DNA from 2 places in the Antribacter sp. NEAU-D49 genome. Region 2 is predicted to be linked to the other one. Evidence: riboswitches for the same ligand, from Rfam matches in the RefSeq annotation. Region 2 holds a riboswitch; the other holds the start of a gene.

Region 1 (9,695 bases), on a different contig from region 2:
GGGTGCCGTGCCCGGAGCGCTCACGACCAGGCACACGGAGTCGGCGGTGTGGCCCGGGGTGGCAACGACGTCGATGCGCAGGCCCGCTGCCTCGACGGTCTCGCCGTCCGCGAGGGGCGCGCCGCCGTAGCAGTGCGCCGGGTCGGCGGCCCGGACAGGCGCGCCGGTCCGGGCGGCGAGGCCGGGCGACCCTGCCGTGTGGTCGGCGTGCCGGTGCGTGACGAGGACCAGCTCGACCGGTCCGGCGCCCGTCAGGCGGTCGAGGTGCGCGGCGTCGTCGGGCCCGGGGTCCACCACGACGGCACCGGTGGAACCGGGCGCGCGCAGCACGTAGGACCGCGTGCCGTCGAGGGTCATCGGGCCGGGGTTGTCCGCGCGGAGCACGGAGACGACGGGCGACATGGCGCCCACTGTACGAGCCAGGTCAGCCGAGCCGGGAAGGGCGGCTGGGCGCCAGGGGTTGTGCAGCCGCCGCACCCGGTGTGTGATCGATGCGGCAGGATCCCACCAGCGGTGAGGGGAAATCCGCAGATGTCCGACACATTTGGTGATCGACGGCGCCGTCAGCCGTCACCCGGACCAGGGAAGAGCAGGCGCGCCCGGTGGGTCGCGCTGGCTGCGGCCTGCAGCGTCGCGCCCCTGCTCGCCGCGACGGCGTCGCCCGCCTCGGCCTCCGTCGGGGCGGCCGAGCCGTCGTCGGCCCAGGCCCCTCGGCCCGCCGCGCACGGCACGGAGGTGGTGGTCGGTGCGGTCAACCCGGTGGTGCTCACCGACGACGGGTCGCCGGCCCACGTGACGCTCCGCCTCCACGTGTCCGACGGCGCGGGTCTTGCCCGTCCCGTCACGGTCACCTGGGCCACGGGGCACGGCACAGCTGCCCCCGACGCGGACTACGAGATCGCGCGCGGGACGGTGACGTTCCCGGCCGGTTCCCCGTCGGGCGCCGAGCAGACGGTGGTGGTGAGCACGCGCGCCACGCCGGAGCAGGAGACCGCCGAGACCGTGCCCCTCACCCTCTCGGCCGTGGGAGCCCGGATCGGGACCACCCCGATCGTGGTCATCGGCGCCCACGGGCTGCCCTACCTCGACCCCGCCCTGCCGGCCGACCGGCGGGTCGCCGACCTGCTCTCCCGGATGACCCTCGAGGAGAAGGTGGGCCAGCTCGTCCGCGTCGAGCGGAGCAACGCGACGAGCCGGCCGGAGGCGATCACCGAGCTGGAGATCGGCGTGGTCGTCGCGAGCCCCGGCTCCGCGCCTGCCCGCAACACCGTCGAGGCCTGGGCCGACATGGCCGACGGGCTCCAGGCGAGGGCCCTGGCCACCCGGCTGCAGGTGCCGCTCCTGGTCGGCATCGACGGCGTCCACGGTCACGACAGCCTGCCGGGCGCCACGCTGGTGCCGCACCGGCTCGGCCTCGCCGCCACCGACGACCCTGCTCTCGTGGGCGGCCTGGCACAGCTGGTCCGTGAGGAGGCTCGCGCCACCGGGGTCACCTGGGTCCAGGCCCCGCCCGCCGAGCCGCTCGCGGACGTCCGTTCCGGCGACGCGTACACACGGTTCGGTGCCGACCCGGCGCGTGCGGCCCGGCTCGCCGCAGCGGGGAGCGACCCCGTGACCGCCGGGCTCGGCGACGCGCTGGCGCTCGCGGGCGAGGACCCGGAGCGGCACGCCGGCGGGCGGACCGCGCTGCTCGCGGCGGTCCGGTCGGGCGAGGTGCCGCAGGCCCGTCTCGACGAGGCGGTGGCGAGGGTGCTCACCGCGAAGCTGGGCCTCGGCCTGTTCGAGGCGCCGTTCGTGGACCGCTCGCGCCTCGCCGAGGTCGGGTCGGCCGACCACCGTGCCCAGGCCCGGCAGGCGGTCGCGGCGTCCCAGGTGCTCCTCCAGGACCGGGACGGCGCGCTCCCCCTCGACGCCGGCAGCCGGGTGTACGTCGCAGGACGCTCCGCAGACGACCTGGGCAACCAGGCGGGCGGGTGGACCGTCACCTGGCAGGGCTCGTCCGGGGAGCCCACACAGGGCTCCACGATCCTGGACGGCATCCGTGAGCTGGACCCGGACGCGACGTTCAGCGCTGACGGCTCCGTGCCGCCCGCCGGTCACGACGTCGGGGTCGTGGTGGTGGGCGAGACGCCCTACGCGGGGGCGTACGGCGACGTGGGCGGACCCTCGTGGGCCTGGGACCAGTCCGACGCGGGCGTGTTCCGCGAGGCCAAGTCGCTGGCGCTCCAGCCGGGCGACGCCGACGTCGTGCAGCGGGTCTGTGGCGCCGTGCCCACCTGCGTCGTCGTCGTGGTCTCAGGCCGGCCGCAGGCCGTCGACCTCCAGGTGGCCGACGCCGTGGTGGCGGCCTGGCTCCCCGGTACGGAGGGTGGCGGCGTGGCGGACACGTTGTTCGGCGCGGCCCCGTTCACGGGGACCTTGCCGGTCGCGTGGCCGCTCGCCGCCGACCCTGCCGCCGGTGAGCTCCCGGTGGGCTGGGGCCTCAGGCCCTGAGCGCCTGCTCCAGGTCTTCCACCAGGTCCGCCGGGTCCTCCAGGCCCACAGAGAGCCGCACCGTCGTCTCCGCGATGCCCACGGCAGCCCGTCCCGGCGCGCCGAGCTTGCGGTGCGTCGTGGTCGCCGGGTGAGTGACCAGCGACTTCGCGTCACCGAGGTTGTTCGAGATGTCGATGATCTGCAGGGCGTCCAGGAACGCGAAGGTGCGCTTCTTGGCCGCCTCGGCGTCGGCGCCGTCGGGCACCGCGAGGTCGAACGTCACGACGGTCCCGCCGCCGGTCATCTGCGCCCGGGCGAGCTCGGCCTGCGGGTGGGAGTCCAGGAACGGGTACCGCACGGCACCGACCCCGGGCAGCGCCTCGAGGGCTGTGGCCACCTGGAGCGCACTCGCGGTCTGCGCGGCCACCCGCACGGGGAGCGTCTCCAGGCCCTTGAGCAGGGTCCATGCATTGAACGGTGACAGCGACGGTCCCGTGTTGCGGATGAAGGTCTGGACGGGCCCGTTGATGTACTCGTCCGTCCCGAGGATCGCACCGCCGAGCACCCGGCCCTGCCCGTCGATGTGCTTGGTCGCGGAGTAGACCACCACGTCGGCGCCGAGTTCCAGCGGGTGCTGGAGCAGCGGGGTGGCGAAGACGTTGTCGAGCACCACGGTGGCGCCCGCAGCCTTCGACAGGGCGACGACGGCGCGCACGTCCACGATGTCCTGCATGGGGTTGGACGGCGTCTCGAAGAAGACCACGTCGGCGGGCGTGGACAGGGCCTCCTCCCACTGGGACAGCACGTGGCCGTCCACGTAGTCGGTGCGCACGCCCCACTTGGCGAAGATCTCGTCGAAGATGACCACCGACGACCCGAACAGCGCTCGCGCCGCGACGATCCGCGAGCCGCTCTGCACGAGCGCGGCGAGCGAGGTGAAGACCGCCGACATCCCGGTCGCGGTCGCGTAGCAGGCCTCGGCGCCCTCCAGCAGGCGGAGACGCTCCTCGAAGGTGTGCACCGTCGGGTTGCCGTAGCGCGAGTAGACGAACCGGTCGAGGTCGCCCGAGAACGCCGCCTCGGCGTCGGACGCCCGGTCGTAGGTGTAGCCCTGGGTGAGGAACAGCGCCTCACCCGTCTCCTGGTACTCGGTGCGTGCGTGCCCGCCGCGGACAGCGAGCGTCGCCGGCCGGACGCCGCGGGGCAGCGGCTTGCGGCCCGAGCCGCCGGGGACCTCGCCGGGCGCCGCGGCGCCGGTGACGCTCACTGCTGGGCCTCGGCGTCGAGCGTGGGCAGCCAGGGCAGGCCGGCGACCTTCCATCCCTCGCGGTCGCGGACGCCGCCCGGTCCGGGCGCGCCCTCGAAGCCCTCGAGCACGTTGTACGACGGGCCGATGCCGGTCGCCGTCGCCAGCCGAGCGGCGCCGATCGAGCGCTGGCCGGAACGGCACAGGAAGACCACCGGGCCGTCGGTGACGCCCGCGTCGCGGAGCTCGGCGAGGAAGGCAGGGTTGGGGCGGCCGTCGGCGGTCACCCACTGGGCGAACACAGTGCGCTTGCCGAGGGAGGACGCGTCGGGCACACCGATCGCGCGCCACTCGGCCTCGGTGCGGACGTCCACGAGCGTGGCGCCCGGGTCGCCGGCGAGCAGGTCCCAGGCCTGCTGCGGGGTGATGTCGCCGGCGTAGCCGTCGGCCGGTCGGGCCTGGATGCTCATCGGTACTCCTCCATCGGTCGTGGCGGTAGCACCCTGCACCGGGCACGCCGGTCCGGAGCGTTCCGTCCCGACCTGCCCGCGGGTTGCTGCGGCGTCGACGTGCCACGTCACTCGGCCGCTCGGGATGGTCGCCAGCGATCGTACGACACGAGGTCCAGCCCCTGGGACGGCGTCTCATTCTTCGGCTGTGCCCCGGAGCGCGCGTCGCCCGGATGCTGAGACGGCTGTCCAGAATCGTTGACAGGGTCTCCGGCCGGAGGTCAGGATGACGCCAGGTCATGAGCGCCAGCGCGAAGCCCCGGCTCGCTGGCCGGCAACCCTCCTACCGCGGTGGGGTGCCCCGGGTGACGACCTGGTCGCACGCCACGAGGCGCGCGGCAAGCGCGGGGAGCACGCCTCCCCCGGATTCACCGAGGAGGAGTCATGCCCACTCTGACCCAGTACCGCGACACCACCCACAGCGCCGTGACGGAGGCAGCCGTGCCCGACCGTGCCCAGCTCACCGGACCCCTCCTGCCGGTGGTCGGCAGCGACACCCTCGTCCCCCTCGTCGACGGCTCCCAGGTGACCTACGCCAACCTGGACGTCGCCGCGTCCGCCCCCGCCCTCCGTGCGGTGGCCGACCGGGTCGCCGAGGTGCTCCCGCTGTACGCGAGCGTGCACCGCGGGGCCGGCTACCTGTCACAGGTGTCCACAGCGCTCTACGAGGCGGCCCGCCGCACCATCGGGGCGTTCGTCGGCGCCCGGGAGGGCGACCTCACGGTCATCACGCGCAACACCACCGACTCGCTCAACCTGCTCGCCGGGTGCGTCCCGGCGGCCGCGGACGGGACCCCCGGCCGCGTGCTCGTCCTCGACGTCGAGCACCACGCCAACCTCCTGCCCTGGCAGCGCGACACCGAGGCGACCGTCCTCACTGGCGCGTCCACCGTGGCCGCGACAGTGGCCGAGCTCCGTGAGGAGCTGGAGGACGCCGCCGCCGTCGGGCGCCCGTACGCGTTGCTCGCCGTGACGGGCGCGTCCAACGTGACCGGCGAGGCGCTGCCCCTCGCCGAGATCGTCGCCGCCGCCCACGCGAACGGCGCCAGGATCGCGATCGACGGCGCCCAGCTGGTCCCGCACCGCCGCTTCTCGCTCGCCGAGTCGGGGGTGGACTACGTCGCGTTCTCCGGCCACAAGACCTACGCGCCGTTCGGTGCCGGCGCCCTCGTCGGCCGCGGCGACTGGCTCGACACCGGAACCCCCTACCTGGCGGGCGGCGGTGCCGTGCGCCGCGTCCGCACCACCGAGACCCTCTGGCAGGACGGGCCGGCCCGCCACGAGGCCGGCTCGCCGAACGTGATCGGCACCGTGGCGCTCGCGGCAGCCTGCGAGGCGCTGGCCGCCCTCGACCCCGAGGAGGTGCGTCAGCACGAGGGGGCGCTGCGCCGCCGCCTGGTCGAAGGGCTCGAGGCTCTCGACCGCGTGTCGGTCGTGCGCGTGTGGGCCGACGCCGTCGACCCGGTGGGCGTCGTGACGTTCACGGTCGCGGGGTACGACCCGGGGCTCGTCGCCGCGTACCTGTCGGCCGAGCACGGCATCGGCGTCCGGGACGGCCGCTTCTGCGCCCACCCGCTGCTGGGCAGGCTCGGGTTCGACGCCGGGGCCGTGCGCGCCTCGGTCGGCGTCGGCACGTCGCCCGAGGAGGTCACGCGCCTCGTCGAAGCCGTGGCCGCGCTGGTCACCGAGGGCCCGCGCGCGGTGTACGACGTCGTCGACGGACTCTGGGTGGTCGTGGACGACCCGCGTCCCGTCCCCGAGGGCAGCGGGCTCGCCGGGCTGCTGGCCACGGCGGCCGCCGGCTTCCTCGCCGACGCCGCGGCCTGCCTGCCCGACCCGGTCTGACGGCCGTCGATATGACGGATTCTTAAGCACCATCATTGTTTGGCACCGCACGCAATTGGGCCGGGCCGTGCCGATAACACTTCTGCTTTGACCAGGAGTGACGGCGCACCGGGCGCCAGTTGATGCGCCCAGGCAACACATTCCCTCCGTGCGGAGGGTGAGATCGGCGCCTATGTTTATTGCTGCCGGTGAATTCCCCGGGGTGTCGCCACGGCGCTCGGGACCGGCGGAAGCATTCCGATCATCGGTACCCGTCACCGACGGAAGCCGTGCGAGGAAGGACGCCGAAGATGGACTTCGCAAATGACGTCGACTGGACCGGGATCCTCGGGAAAGTCCTCATCGCCCTGCTGATTCTTGTCGTCACGTGGATTGTTGCCCGCCTGGTCAAGTGGGCGATCTCGAAACTGGTCTCACGTGTCGGCTTCTTGCGTCGGGAGGGCGCTGACGGCCGGCAGGTAGGGGCGTCGATCGGTCAGATCGCCGCACTGCTGGTGTGGCTGTTCGGCCTGATTGCCGTGCTGCAGCTGTTCGAGCTGGACCAGGTGCTCACACCGATCCGCGGCATGCTCGAATCGATCATGGAATACCTGCCGAACATCATCGGCGCGGCGGTCGTCTTCTTCATCGGCTACCTGATCGCCAAGATCGTCAAGCAGATCCTTCAGGCTGCGCTCGGCGCCATCAACTTCGCCGGACTGGTCGAGAAGGCCAAGTCCGGTGCGGAGCGGACCACGGGGACCGCGGAGCAGACCTATCGCTCCGAGCCGGCGTACCCGGCGGCCGGCACCGCCGAGGCGGGCGCGTACGACACCGCCTCCTACGAGACCGGCGGGTACAGCTCGGCCGGCCAGCCCGCCGCGAGCGACCCCCGCGAGACCAACGCCCGCATCGCGTCGGTCATCGCCAACGTCGTGTTCGCGGTCATCCTCATCGTCGTGGCGATCGCGGCGCTGCAGATCCTGGGCATCGCGGCCATCGCCGACCCGGCCCAGCAGATGCTCACCATGATCCTCGCGGCCATCCCGGCGATCATCGCGGCGCTGATCATCCTTGCGATCGGCTACTTCATCGCCCGTTTCGTGGGCGATCTGCTGGAGAGCACCCTGCGCGGGGTCGGTGCCGACCGGGCTGCGGCGAACCTGGGGTTCAGCACCGGCCAGGCCAGCCCGTCGAAGATCGTCGCGTGGATCGTCAAGATCGCGATCATCGTGTTCTTCGCCATCATGGCCGCGAACATGCTCGGTTTCGAGGAGATCACCAACATCCTCAACGAGATCCTCGAGCTCGGCGGGCGGGTGCTGTTCGGTGCGCTGATCATCGCGGCCGGCTTCTTCCTGGCCAGCATGGTGGCGAGCGCTGTCGGGTCGAACCTGGGCAGCAAGATCGCCCGGTACGCGATCATCGGTCTGTTCGCCGCCATGGGCCTGCAGTTCATGGGGGTGGCCGACCAGATCATCACGCTGGCGTTCGGCGCCATCGTGGTGGGTGCGGCCCTGGCGGCCGCGCTGGCCTACGGTCTCGGCGGGCGGGAGGCCGCGGCTCGTTCGCTCGAGAAGGCCGAGCGCAAGATCGAGTCCGAGCCGTCGACGCCCACGCCTCCGGCCACGCCGCCGCCTGCGGCGCCGGGCGGCCCGACCATCTGACCGCTCTCGCGAGGCACCTGTACAGGGCCGCTCTCCGTCACGGAGAGCGGCCCTGTCGCGTCTGCCGGGCGACCGGTAGCGTCTTTCGCATGACCACTCTGGGGTGCATCGTCCTGCCGTCCGAGCCGCCGTCCCGCTTCCTGCCGATCGCCCGAGCGGCCGACGAGGCCGGCCTCGAAGAGATCTGGCTGTGGGAGGACTGCTTCCGTGAGACAGGCGCGGGCGCCGCCGGCGCGATCCTGGGCGCCACCTCGCGGGTTCGGGTCGGGGTGGGCGTGCTCCCCGTACCGCTGCGCAACGTGGCGCTCACCGCGATGGAGATCGCCACGCTCGAGGGCATGTTCCCGGGGCGGTTCCTGCCGGGGATCGGACACGGCGTGCTGGACTGGATGGGCCAGGTGGGTGCGCGGGCGGCCTCGCCGCTGACGCTGCTCCGCGAGTACGCCACGGCGCTCCGTGCTCTCCTGGCAGGCGAGCGGCTGACGGTCTCGGGCCGGTACGTGAACCTCACGGACGTGGCGCTCGACTGGCCGCCCGCCACCGTCCCGCCCGTGCTGTCGGCGGGGCAGGGCCCCAAGACGCTGCGCCTCGTGGGCGAGGTGGCCGACGGCGTGGTCATCACCGGCGACACCGGCCTGGCCGGTCTGCGGGCCGCCAAGGAGCTCGTCGCGGAGGGCCGCGCCGCCGCCGGCCGGACGGGCGACCCCTTCCGCACGGTCGTCTTCGTGCCGGGCGCGACCGGGCCGGACGCCACGGAGCGGCTACGGCGCGCGGCCGCGGAATGGCCGATCGACGTCGACACCGACGAGAAGCTCGCCGAATACACGGTGTGGGGCGACGCGGAGCAGCTGGCCGCAGGGGTGCGTCGCTTCGCTGAGGCGGGCGCTGACACGGTGGTGATCCAGCCGACGCCGGACACGCCGGACCTCGAGGGCTTCGTGCGGGTCCTGGGCGAGGAGGTGCGGCCGCTGCTCGGGTGACCCCTCTTCGCCGTGAGAGCCACAGCGAAGAGGGGTCACCGCGTCACCGCACGCCGAACGCCCGCACGACCTCCTGGAAGGTGCGGTTGCCCGCGTCGTCCGCCACCGTGACCCGCAGCGAGACGAAGCCCGCGCCCGCCGGCAGGGTGATCGAGCCCGTCCAGGCGCCGTCGGCTCCGGTGAGGGCAGCCGGGACCCAGGTGGCGCCGTCGTCGTACGAGACCTCCAGGGAGGCCGACGTGACGGTGCCCGCCCGGAGCGCGCCCTCGGTGAAGAACGGCGCGACCGACACCGTGGCGGGCAGCCCGCCCGGCACCGTGCCGTCGAGCGCGGTACGGACGTCGAGGCCGGGCGAGAGCAGCGGCAGCAGGCCGTGGTCCGCCGTGTCCGCCACGAACTGGAACTCCGTGTGGGTCGTCGTGGAGAAGTCGAACAGGCCGGTCGTGGTCTCCTGCGCGAACGTGAAGGTCCGCTCGCCCGTCCCGTCAGGGACGTCGACGTTCACGGCCTGGTCGCCTGCCGACCGCAGGTGCGTCGCGCCCTCGTAGAGGCTGGACGTCACCCGACCCCACTCGCGGTGACCCGTCAGGCCGCCGGGACCACCGAACGCCGCGACGTTGATGCTGAACCAGGTCCCGCTCTGCTCCGGCTCGCTGTACCCCTCGCCGAGGGCCGGAGCCGTCACCGGCGCGAACCAGCGGCGCTCGGTCACGGAGCCGGGCTCCGGGGCCGCGAAGTCGGCAGCACGCTGGTGCCACTCCTCGTCCTGGTGGTCGATCTGGTCGTGCCAGCCGATGGCCGCGTCCGTCGACACGTAGTGCGTGATCTCCGACTGCGTCCGCAGCGGGTAGCTGTAGCCGACGCACTGGGGCGTCATGAACGAGCGGCAGTCGGCGCTGAACCCGAACGCGATCCGCGAGCGCGAGTCGGTGAGGGAGTCGTGGACCGTCGCGAAGTCCTCGGCCGCGGTGACCACCGTGAGCTCGTCCGCCCC
Region 2 (9,695 bases):
GGCTGCTGCGGAGGCTGGCCGCGCACCAGGGTCTCGCGGTGACGGAGGAGTGGACCCTGGCGGGGCGGACGCTCCTGTGCCTGCGGGTCCCCGTCTGACCCGAGTCAGCGGGCCGCCGCCCACACCGCTACGAGCGCGACGAGCAGGAGAGTCCCCAGTACCAGCACCGCCCCGCGGAGCACGGCCCGGAGGCGCGGCCCGCGTACCCGGCCGAGCACCACCCAGCCGAGGGCGAGGACCAGGGGGGCGAGGACGCCGTCGTGCAGCGCGACGCCGCCCGCGAGCCAGAGCGCCCACGGCGCCCACCACCGGACCGGGACCCAGGTCAGCGCCGACCAGGCGCCGTAGGCGAGCACGAGCAGGCCGGCCGTCACCGCCGTGACGCGGACCCAGCCCAGGGTGGCGGGGCCTGCGCCAGGTCCGCCCGGAGCGCGGCCCTTGCCGGGAGCACCCCCGCTCACGCCGCACCCCCCACCACGAGCCGCGCCACCCACTTGGTCTGGAGCACGCCGGGCCGGTTGGGCGCGATGATCCGGGCGGGGTACCCGTGGTCGAGCGCGAGGTCCTCGCCGTCGAGCCGGAGGGCGAGCAGCGTGTCCTCGTGGGCGACGTACGCGCCCGGCAGGTCGGACTCCCGGTACGACCCGCCGGCCTGAAGGCTCTCGACGTGCACCGGGTCGTCGGGGCGGCCGCCCGCGAGCGCGGCGAGGTCGCGCACGCGGACGCCGCCCCAGCGCGCCGTCGCGCTCCAGCCCTCGACGCAGGCGATGGGCAGCACGGCCTCGTGCTGGTCGAGCGCGAGCAGGTCGTCGCGGGACAGCCGGAGCGTGCCGCCCGGCCCGGTGAGCTCGAGCGTCCAGCCCGGGTCGGTCGCCGCCTCGACGACGCCCGCTCCCTGGGCGGTCTTGTTGACGGCCAGTCCTTGCGGCCCGGCCTCCGGGTCGCGCGGGGCCAGCACCGCGAGGGGCCGCAGCGGCCGCCAGGTCTGCCCGAGCGTGAGCGCGGTGAGCGTGAGCGTCGCCACGGCGACGGCGCCGAGGAACCCGCGCCGGGTGGTCGCGGCCTCGGTGGCCTCCCGCTGCCCGACGGCGTCCGCGCCGCCTTCCGGCACCGCGTCGCCTGCGGGGGCACCGTCGCCTGCGGGGGCACCCAGCGCCCGCACCACGACCGGCAGCTGGACGCCCACGTGAACGAGCACCGCCCCGAGCACGAGCCAGGACGTGGCGTAGTGGACTCGCGTGAACCCGAAGCCGAAGACGTAGAGCTGGAACACGTTCAGCACGCCTGTGACCACCTGGAATGCCGTCGCGGCGACCAGCAGCCCCACCGACGCCCGCTCCAGGCCGTGCCGCCACCCGGACACCACCGGCCGCACGAACAGCCGCGGGTAGACCGCGTAGAGCTTCGCGAGGAGCAGCGGCACGCACGCGAACCCGGCGGCCACGTGCAGCACTTGGGTGACCCGGTACGCCCAGGCGGGCTCGGGGCCGAAGGCCAGCCACGCCACCGGGTGCTGGTGCAGGTGCGAGAGCAGGCCGGTGACGAACAGGATCACGATCGCAGCGCCGAACCCGACGCCGACCCGTGCGACGACGCGCTCGTCGTGGACCGCCGACCGGAAGTTCTCGGGCCGAGGCAGCCGGGCCAGGGCACGGCGGACGGTGGTCACCACGGGGTCCTCAGGAACGTCTCGAGCAGGATCGCCGTGCCGCCCTGGGCGCAGAGCCAGGCGCGGGTGCGGCGGTCGCCGGCCGCGGACCCGGTGACGACGGCGGCCGCCGCGACCGCGACCCAGTAGGCGACCGGCAACCAGATCCGCTCGACCTCGCCCCGCTCGAACCCGATGAGGGCTCCGGCGACGGCGGCCCCGGCGGCGACCAGGACGATCCACCGGGCCGGGACGGGGAGGCTGCGCAGGCGAGTGAGCCCGGCGACCCCGGCCGGCCCGACGAGCGCGCCGAGCACGACGAGGTCGACCAGCAGGAAGTACAGGTACGGGCGGCCCGTGCCCGCGCCCGCCGCCCAGGCCACCTGGGTGGCGGCGATGCCGTCCCACAGCCAGAACCCGGCGAGGCCGCTCGCCACCAGCCCGCCGACGACCAGGAGCCCGGCCACGACGGTGGGCCACACGCGACGGGTGACGATCGGCACCACGAGGGCGAGCGCCCCCATGTGCAGCAGGCCGTAGGAGAGGAACGGGCAGGCGCCGAGCAGCAGCCCCGCTCCGACGGCGGCGGCGAGCCGAACCCCCGCACGAGGCGGTGCCGCAGGACCAGGGGGCGGTGCGCCGCCGTCGGGCAGCGGGGTCGAGGCCGGCGATGTCGACGCCACCGCCAGGAGCGCGACGCCCCAGGCCAGGACGCCGGCGAAGAAGGCGTCGGCGGAGGTGGCCACCCACAGCGCCGCGGGCGCGAGCACCAGGGCGGGCGCGGCGCGGCGGGCGACGTCCTCCGTGCCGCACAGCCGGCGGACGGTGATCAGCACGGCCGGAACCACCGACGCCCCCGCGAGGACGAACAAGGCAGTGGCCCAGCCGGGGCCGCCGAGCCCGGCCCGGTCGAGGCCCGCGAGCAGCAGGACGAGGCCCGGGGGATGGCCCTTGACGTGGATCGGATAGGCGAGGAGCTGGTCGGTGAACCCGGACCAGAAGGCCAGAGGGTCGGCGGCGGCGAGGGGGACGGCCGGCAGGTACTCGTGCCGGCCGGCCGTGGGCGCCACAAGGTCGGACCAACGCACCGAGGCGCCGAGAGCCGTGGCCCAGGCGGTGGTGGCGGCCCAGGCCCCGAGGAGGAGCCCACGCCAGGAGAGGCGGGCCGCCACCCGCGGACCGAACCGGACCACCGCGGCGAGCATCCCGACGGCCACGGCGGTGCCCAGCCCCACGCCGAACGACCAGTGCCCCACGAACGGCTCGGCTCCCGTGAGCAGCACAGCGTCCCCGCGCACGCGGAGCAGCACCGCCCACCCTGCGAGCACCGGGACGGCAACGATCCACACCACGACGGCCCGGACCTCTGCGCTCATACGTCCACAGTGCCAGCAGGCCAGGCCGCCGAGGCGGGCAGCGGACCTGACGGAACCCTGACGGCGACGTGTCCGCCACGTGGACCACCCCTGGCTCACAGAACGGTCGCCGGTATTCTGGGGACAACCATCCAGAGCGGTCGAGAGTCCTGGCTCGTCGACACCGCAGCAACCCGCCGACGGAAGCCTCCCGAGGACAAAGGTGCTAACGCCAGGTCCGATGGAGAGACTCATGGTCACAGAGGCATTCGCACACCCGTCACCCGGCCGGCGCCCCACGGTGTCGTTCGAGCTCATGCCGCCGCGCCGGCCCGAGGCCGCCCCGAACTTCTGGGAGACCGCCCGGCAGCTCGTCGCCGCCCGCCCCGACTTCGTGTCCGTCACCTACGGTGCGGCCGGGGGTGACCGGCAGACGGCGCGGCAGGTGGTGTCGACGCTCCTGGCAGGAACCCCGGTGCTGCCGGTCGCCCACCTCACCTGCGTGGGGGCGTCCCGCGAGGACGTCTCCGAGGTGATCGACGACTTCCTCGAGGCGGGCGTGCGGTCCTTCCTGGCGCTGCGGGGCGACCCGCCGCGCGACCAGCCCGACTGGCGCCCCCCGGCCGACGGCGTGCACTCCAGCATCGAGCTGGTGCGCCTGCTGCGTGAGGTGGAGGCGGCGCGCTGCGCGGCCGACCCGGGCACGGCCCTCCGCGGCGCCGCCCGGCCGCTGACCGTGGCGGTCGCGACGTTCACCGACGGGAACGCCGGAGCGGGCACCACCCGGGCGCAAGAGGTGGAACGGCTCCTCGAGAAGCAGGAGGCGGGGGCGAGCTTCGCCATCACCCAGCTGTTCTACGAGGCGGCGTCGTACGCGGAGTTCGTCGCGGACGCCCGGGCGGCCGGCGTCACGCTGCCCATCCTGGCGGGCATCCTGCCCACTACCGAGCCGCGGCGGCTGCGCCGGGTCGCCGAGCTCACCGGCGTGGCGGCTCCGGCGGCTCTCCTGCGCGAGCTGGACGCCCTGGACGATCCGGAGGCACAGCACGCGTACGGCATCGAGCGGTCGGTGCGGCTTGCTCAGCAGGTGCTCGAGGCGGGCGCGCCGGGGCTCCACGTGTACACGTTCAACAAGCACCGGCCGGCGCTCGACCTGCTCGCCGGGGTGGGGCTGCTGGCCCGCGCGGCTGCCTGACTCCGGGGCCGGACCATCCTCTAGCCAGCGGTTTCTCCGCCGCTCCGCTGTTCGCTCAGAGCGAACACGACACCTCTTGGCACTCACCGGGTGGGAGTGCTAATTCTGGTTCCGTAGCCGGGCGGCGGGGACGCAGCCCCGCCGCCGATTCGCGACGGTCCCGGACGGGCCGGGACCGAGTCGTCGTAGGAGGTGATGTGCGATGGCTACGCGGTGGGACCCGTTCCAGGAGATGGACCGGTTGTTCAACTCCTTGGCCACGACCACACGTGACTCGGCAGCGATGCCGATGGACCTGTTCCGCACCGGCGACCACTACGTTCTCGCCCTCGATCTTCCGGGGGTGGACCCGGGCACCATCGACGTGTCCGTCGAGGACCGCACCCTGACGGTGCGCGCCGAGCGGACCGCCCGCTCGGGCGACGACGTGCAGTGGCTGGTGCGGGAGCGCCCGGCCGGCACCTACGCCCGCCAGCTGACGGTGGGCCGTGGTCTGGCTCTCGACAAGATCTCGGCGTCCTACGCCGACGGTGTGCTGTCGCTGACGATCCCCGTGAGCGAGGAGGCCAAGCCCCGCAAGGTGGAGGTCTCCCACTCGGGCATGGCGACCCCGATCGAGCAGAGCAGCGGACAGCAGACCATCGAGGCCTGACCCGTCGGAGCCCCGGGTCAGGACCCGAGCACCTCGGGTCCACGGAACGGCCGGCCCGCCCGAGCGGCGGGCCGGCCGTTCCGCGTCCCGGGATGTCCTCCTTGTGACATCTTGAGAAATTCTTTTCGCAGGCATGGTCAGAACGTGGGTGAAAGTGGTACCTCTTCGGAGCACCATCTCCCGTCCACACGACCACCGGAGGCCTGTGTGTCCACCCGCCCCACGCACGACCACGACCACGACCACGAGCACGACCACGCCCTGAACCGCCGGGATCTGCTGCGCGGTGCCGTCGTGCTCGGCATCGGCTCGTCCACCGGCTTGATCTCCGCCGCTGTCGGCGCTGGTGCGGCCGCCGCCGACGAGGCAGTCGGCGCGGCTGCCACCCAGGCCGCCGGCCCGTCCGTCTGGCCCGCTCCCGACCCGTCCACCCAGGCCGCTCTCGACGCGACCGCTGCCGCTCCGGGCGTCCTGGTCGCCGCCCCGACCATCGCGAGCTGTGCCACCTGGGGCGCCGCCGCCCCGCGCGGCACCATCTCGACGGTCAGCACGGACCCCGACAAGATCCTGATCCACCACACGGCGTCCGGGAACGTCACCGACTACTCGCAGGCCGCGGGCTACCAGATCGCCCGCGACATCCAGCAGTGGCACTTCGCCAACGGCTGGGTCGACAGCGGCCAGCACCTCACGGTGAGCCGCGGCGGCTACGTCATGGAGGGGCGCCGGGGGTCGCTGTCCCGGCTCCAGACCAGCAACGGGATGGTCGTCGGCGCGCACGCCCCGGGCCAGAACGACAAGGCCATCGGCATCGAGAACCAGGGCACGTACACGAACGCGACGCCGCCCGCCGCGCTCTGGAACCGTCTGGTCCAGCTCTGCGCCTACATCTGCCAGCAGTACAGCATCGCGCCGTCGCGGATCTACGGCCACCGCGACTTCACCGCGACGGAGTGCCCGGGCGAGGCGTTCTACGCCCTGCTCCCGCAGCTCCGCACCGAGGTGGCCGCCGCCCTCGCCGGGACTGCCTGGTCCGTGATCGTGGACAACACCTCGGCCGGGTTCGCCGCCGGGGCGAGCTGGCTCACGTCCACGTACTCCGGCGAGCGGTACGGCGCCAGCTACCGGTACGCGACGCCCGCCGAGGTGAGCGACCTCGCCACCTACACCGCCACGATCCCGGCCGCGGGGCGCTACCGCGTGGAGGCCTGGTTCCCCGGCATCGCGGGCTACAACGCCTCGACGCCGTTCGTGATCAGCACGGGCAGCGAGACCACCACCGTCCGCGTCGACCAGTCCACGGGCGGCGGCGCCTGGCTCTCGCTGGGCACCTACGCCATGACGGCGGGAACCCGGCAGGTGGTGTCGGTCAGCCGCTGGACGTCGGGCACCGACTACGTGATCGCCGACGCCGTCCGCATCACCCGGGTCTGAACGCACCTCCCGGGTCCCCCGCCCCGAGTTGTCAGAAGCTCTCCGGCGTATGTGCCGGGGGGGGTGGGGCCAAAACGGCGGGGCGGGGGGGGGGGGGGGGGGGGGGGCGCTACTTCAGCGAGCCCGCCGTGAGCCCGCCCACCAGGCGTTTCTCGATGGCGAGGAACAGCAGCACCACGGGCACGATCGCCACCACCGACACCCCGAACACGTAGTGCCACGACGTCTCGTACTGGCCCACGAACTTGGTGAGCGCCACCGACAGCGGCTGGTTCCCCGCCGTGGACAGCACCACGAGCGACGCCGCGAACTCGTTCCACGACGCCACGAACGTGAACACGATCGCCGTCACGACGCCCGGCCACACGAGCGGCAGGTTGATCCGCGCCAGCACGGTGAACGTCCCGGCGCCGTCGAGCTGGGCCGCCTCGTCGACCTCCTTGGGGATGCCCGCGAAGAAGCTGTGCATGATCCACACGGCGAACGACAGGTTGAACGCGGCGTTCACCAGGATCATCGCCGCCCAGGTGTCGAGCAGCCCCACGGCGAGGAACTCCCGGAACAGGCCCGACGTGAGCACCGCCGGCTGCATCATCTGCGTGACGATGACGAGGAACAGGAAGACGTACCGGCCCGGGAAGCGGAACCGCGCCGTGTAGTACGCGGCCGGAAGCGCCACCGCCAGCACCAGCAGCGTGGCGCACACCGAGATCACCAGGGTGGAGACCAGGTTCTGCACCAGCGGCGTCTCGGGCGTGGACCACATGGTCACGTAGTTCTCCCAGTGCCACTCCACCGGGAAGTAGGTGGGGTCCACGGACCGGATCTGCGCCTTCGTCTTCACCGAGCCGAAGAACATGATCAGGTACGGCAGCAGGAACACCACGAGCACCGCGAGCCCGGCCGTCGTGCGCAGCACGACGGAGGCCAGCGGCACCTGGTCCGTGGTGTAGCGCCGCCGGCGCACGGTCCGCACGGGAGCGGTGCCCGACGGCGGCCTGGCCGCCTCGGTCATGACGGCCACCTAGACCTCCTCGAGCGGGCGGACGACCCGCAGATAGACCGCGACGATGGCTACCACCAGCACGAAGGCCACCACGGACAGCGCGCTGGCGAGGTCGATCCGGTGCTGGTTCTGCATGTACTTGAAGATCATCGTCATCACGGTGTCGGCGTCGTAGCCCGGGATGGACCCGGTCATGACCCGGAGGATCGGCAGCGAGTTGAAGACGTTGATGATGTTGATGAGCACGGCGACCGCCAGCGCGCTGCGGAGCTGGGGCAGGATCACGCCGAAGTAGGCCCGCACGGGCCCGGCGCCGTCGATGCGCGCGGCCTCGACCGTCTCCCCGGGCACCGTCTGCAGCCCGGCGAGGATCGTGTAGGTGGTGAAGGGCAGCGAGACGAAGACCGCCACCGCGATGGCCCATGCGAACGCCGTGCCGGGGTTGCGCGTCCAGCCGAAGCCCTCCGGCCGGTCGATCAGCCCGATGTCGACGAGGAACGCGTTGATGATGCCGAAGTAGGGCTCGAGGCCGTAGTGCACCACGAGGGTGGTCATCACGACGCTGGCCGCCCACGGCACCACCACCGCCATGCGGACGAGCCGCCTGCCGGGGAACGCCTTGTCGAGAAGCTGCGCGAGAGCGAGCGAGATCACGACCGTCAGCCCCACCACCACCACGACCCACACCAGCGTGCGCCCGACGATGGGCCAGAAGTAGGGGAATGCGAAGACCTCCGCGTAGTTCGCGAGGCCGACCCCGCCCCGGTCGACGCCGCTCTGGCTGATGTCCCGGGTGCTGTTCCCGATCATGAGACCGATCGGGAACAGCACCACGAGGACGATCAGGGCCAGGGCGGGTCCGATCCAGGGCAGAGCCCGGAGGAACGCCCTCATGGCCGTCAGCCCGCGTCGACCTGGGCCTGGATCTCCGCCAGCACGTCGGCGGCGGGCTTGCCGGTGGCGAGCTGGCCGAAGAGCGCCTTGAACGCGGAGTCCGCGGCGGACCACTTCGGGTTGGCGTTCGGGTAGAACTGGGCGTCGGGCAGCACCGCCAGGAACGGGGCGAGCGCCTCCTCGTCGGCGAGCGCATCAGCACCCGTCTTCGTGGTGGGCAGGAAGCCTTCGGCCTGGACCCACGGCACGTACACGTCGGCCGCGTAGAAGTAGTCGAAGAACGCGGTGACGGCCTCCTGCTTGTCCCCGTCGTTCTGGAACGCCATGAGGTGGTCGGCCACGCCCAGCGTGAACGGGCTGCCGTCCTTCGTGGGGATCGGGTGGACCGAGTACTCGAGCGCGGGGTTGTTCTCGGCGATCTGCCCCACGGTCGGCGGGAGGCCCACCTGCATGCCGATCTTGCCCTGGACGAAGATGTCGAGCAGCGGCGTGCGGTCGGTGGAGCCGGCGTCGGCCTGCGTGGCGCCCTCCGCGACCATCCGCTGGACGAACTCGGCGGCCGCGAGGTTCTCCGGGGTGTCGATGGTGATCTCGTCGGCGTCGCCGAAGGTGCCGCCGCCGCCCCACAGCCACACCGCCGCCTCCGCCTGGGCCTCCTCCGACCCGAGCGGCATGCCGTACCCGGCCACGCCGCCGCCGAGGGCGGAGACCTTCTTCGCGGACTCGAGCAGCTCCTCCCAGGTGGTCGGCACCTGTGCGCCGGCCTGCGCCAGGAGGGCGTCGTTGACGAAGAGCGCCCGGGCCGACGCGATGAACGGCAGCCCGTAGGTCACGCCGTCCACCTGCGCGTTGGCCAGGAAGCTGTCCTGGAAGTCGGCGTAGGTCTCGTCCGAGGTGACGTCCTCGACCGGGTACAGCAGCTCGTCGGCCGCGAAGCCGGCGAACGGTCCGCCGTTGTAGATGTCGGGAGCCTGACCGCCCTGGATCTTGGTGGCGATGACGCTCTCGAGGTTGTCCCACGACTCCACCTGGAGGTTGACAGTGATGTCCGGGTTCTCGGCCTCGAACCCGGCGATCACGTCTTCCCAGAGGCCCTGCGTCGCGTCGGAGTAGCTGGGGACGAGCAGGTCGAGGGTGGCCCCTCCGTCACCGCCCCCGTCGTCGGTGCCGCCGCCGAAACCGCAAGCGGTGAGTCCTGTCGTGGTGACCAGCGTGATCGCGATGATCGCGCCGGCTCGCCTGGTGTGCCGCACGTGTGCCCCTTGTCGCCGGTCCTGACGAATTTGCGCCCGATCCGTACTTTCCTATCGAGGGCACGATGCTGGCGCACGCCGACACTCCGGTCAAGACCTCACCAAAAAAGGGAAAGCGCCGTCCCTGGGGTCCGCAGACCTCGGGGACGACGCTCGAATCACTCGGCCTCGGCGACAGAGACCGCGAGTCCTCAGCGCTCGCGCGCGCCCACCATGGGCAGGCCGAAGGCGAGCGCCACCGCGACGATCCCGCCCACG

What was found. A riboswitch is a leader RNA that binds a small molecule or an ion and turns the genes downstream of it on or off. The one in region 2 is predicted to bind S-adenosylmethionine.
Region 1: another riboswitch for S-adenosylmethionine. It lies ahead of AC060K_RS01620 (aminotransferase class V-fold PLP-dependent enzyme); the one in region 2 lies ahead of AC060K_RS06115 (methylenetetrahydrofolate reductase).

Annotation. Positions count from the first base shown of each region.
Region 1 covers NZ_JBXTSN010000001.1:353,199-362,893, forward strand. The annotation lists gene AC060K_RS01600 (MBL fold metallo-hydrolase) at 1-402, opposite strand, end outside; gene AC060K_RS01605 (glycoside hydrolase family 3 C-terminal domain-containing protein) at 532-2,493, shown strand; gene AC060K_RS01610 (O-succinylhomoserine sulfhydrylase) at 2,483-3,742, opposite strand; gene AC060K_RS01615 (rhodanese-like domain-containing protein) at 3,739-4,191, opposite strand; SAM riboswitch class IV at 4,466-4,581, shown strand; gene AC060K_RS01620 (aminotransferase class V-fold PLP-dependent enzyme) at 4,615-6,075, shown strand; gene AC060K_RS01625 (mechanosensitive ion channel) at 6,264-7,721, shown strand; gene AC060K_RS01630 (LLM class flavin-dependent oxidoreductase) at 7,811-8,701, shown strand; gene AC060K_RS01635 (S8 family serine peptidase) at 8,745-9,695, opposite strand, start outside.
Region 2 covers NZ_JBXTSN010000005.1:58,250-67,944, forward strand. The annotation lists gene AC060K_RS06095 (methyltransferase domain-containing protein) at 1-98, shown strand, start outside; gene AC060K_RS06100 (hypothetical protein) at 105-461, opposite strand; gene AC060K_RS06105 (molybdopterin-dependent oxidoreductase) at 458-1,669, opposite strand; gene AC060K_RS06110 (hypothetical protein) at 1,666-3,024, opposite strand; SAM riboswitch class I at 3,149-3,251, shown strand; gene AC060K_RS06115 (methylenetetrahydrofolate reductase) at 3,257-4,198, shown strand; gene AC060K_RS06120 (Hsp20/alpha crystallin family protein) at 4,401-4,850, shown strand; gene AC060K_RS06125 (golvesin C-terminal-like domain-containing protein) at 5,058-6,284, shown strand; gene AC060K_RS06130 (carbohydrate ABC transporter permease) at 6,394-7,299, opposite strand; gene AC060K_RS06135 (carbohydrate ABC transporter permease) at 7,309-8,184, opposite strand; gene AC060K_RS06140 (extracellular solute-binding protein) at 8,190-9,437, opposite strand; gene AC060K_RS06145 (hypothetical protein) at 9,629-9,695, opposite strand, start outside.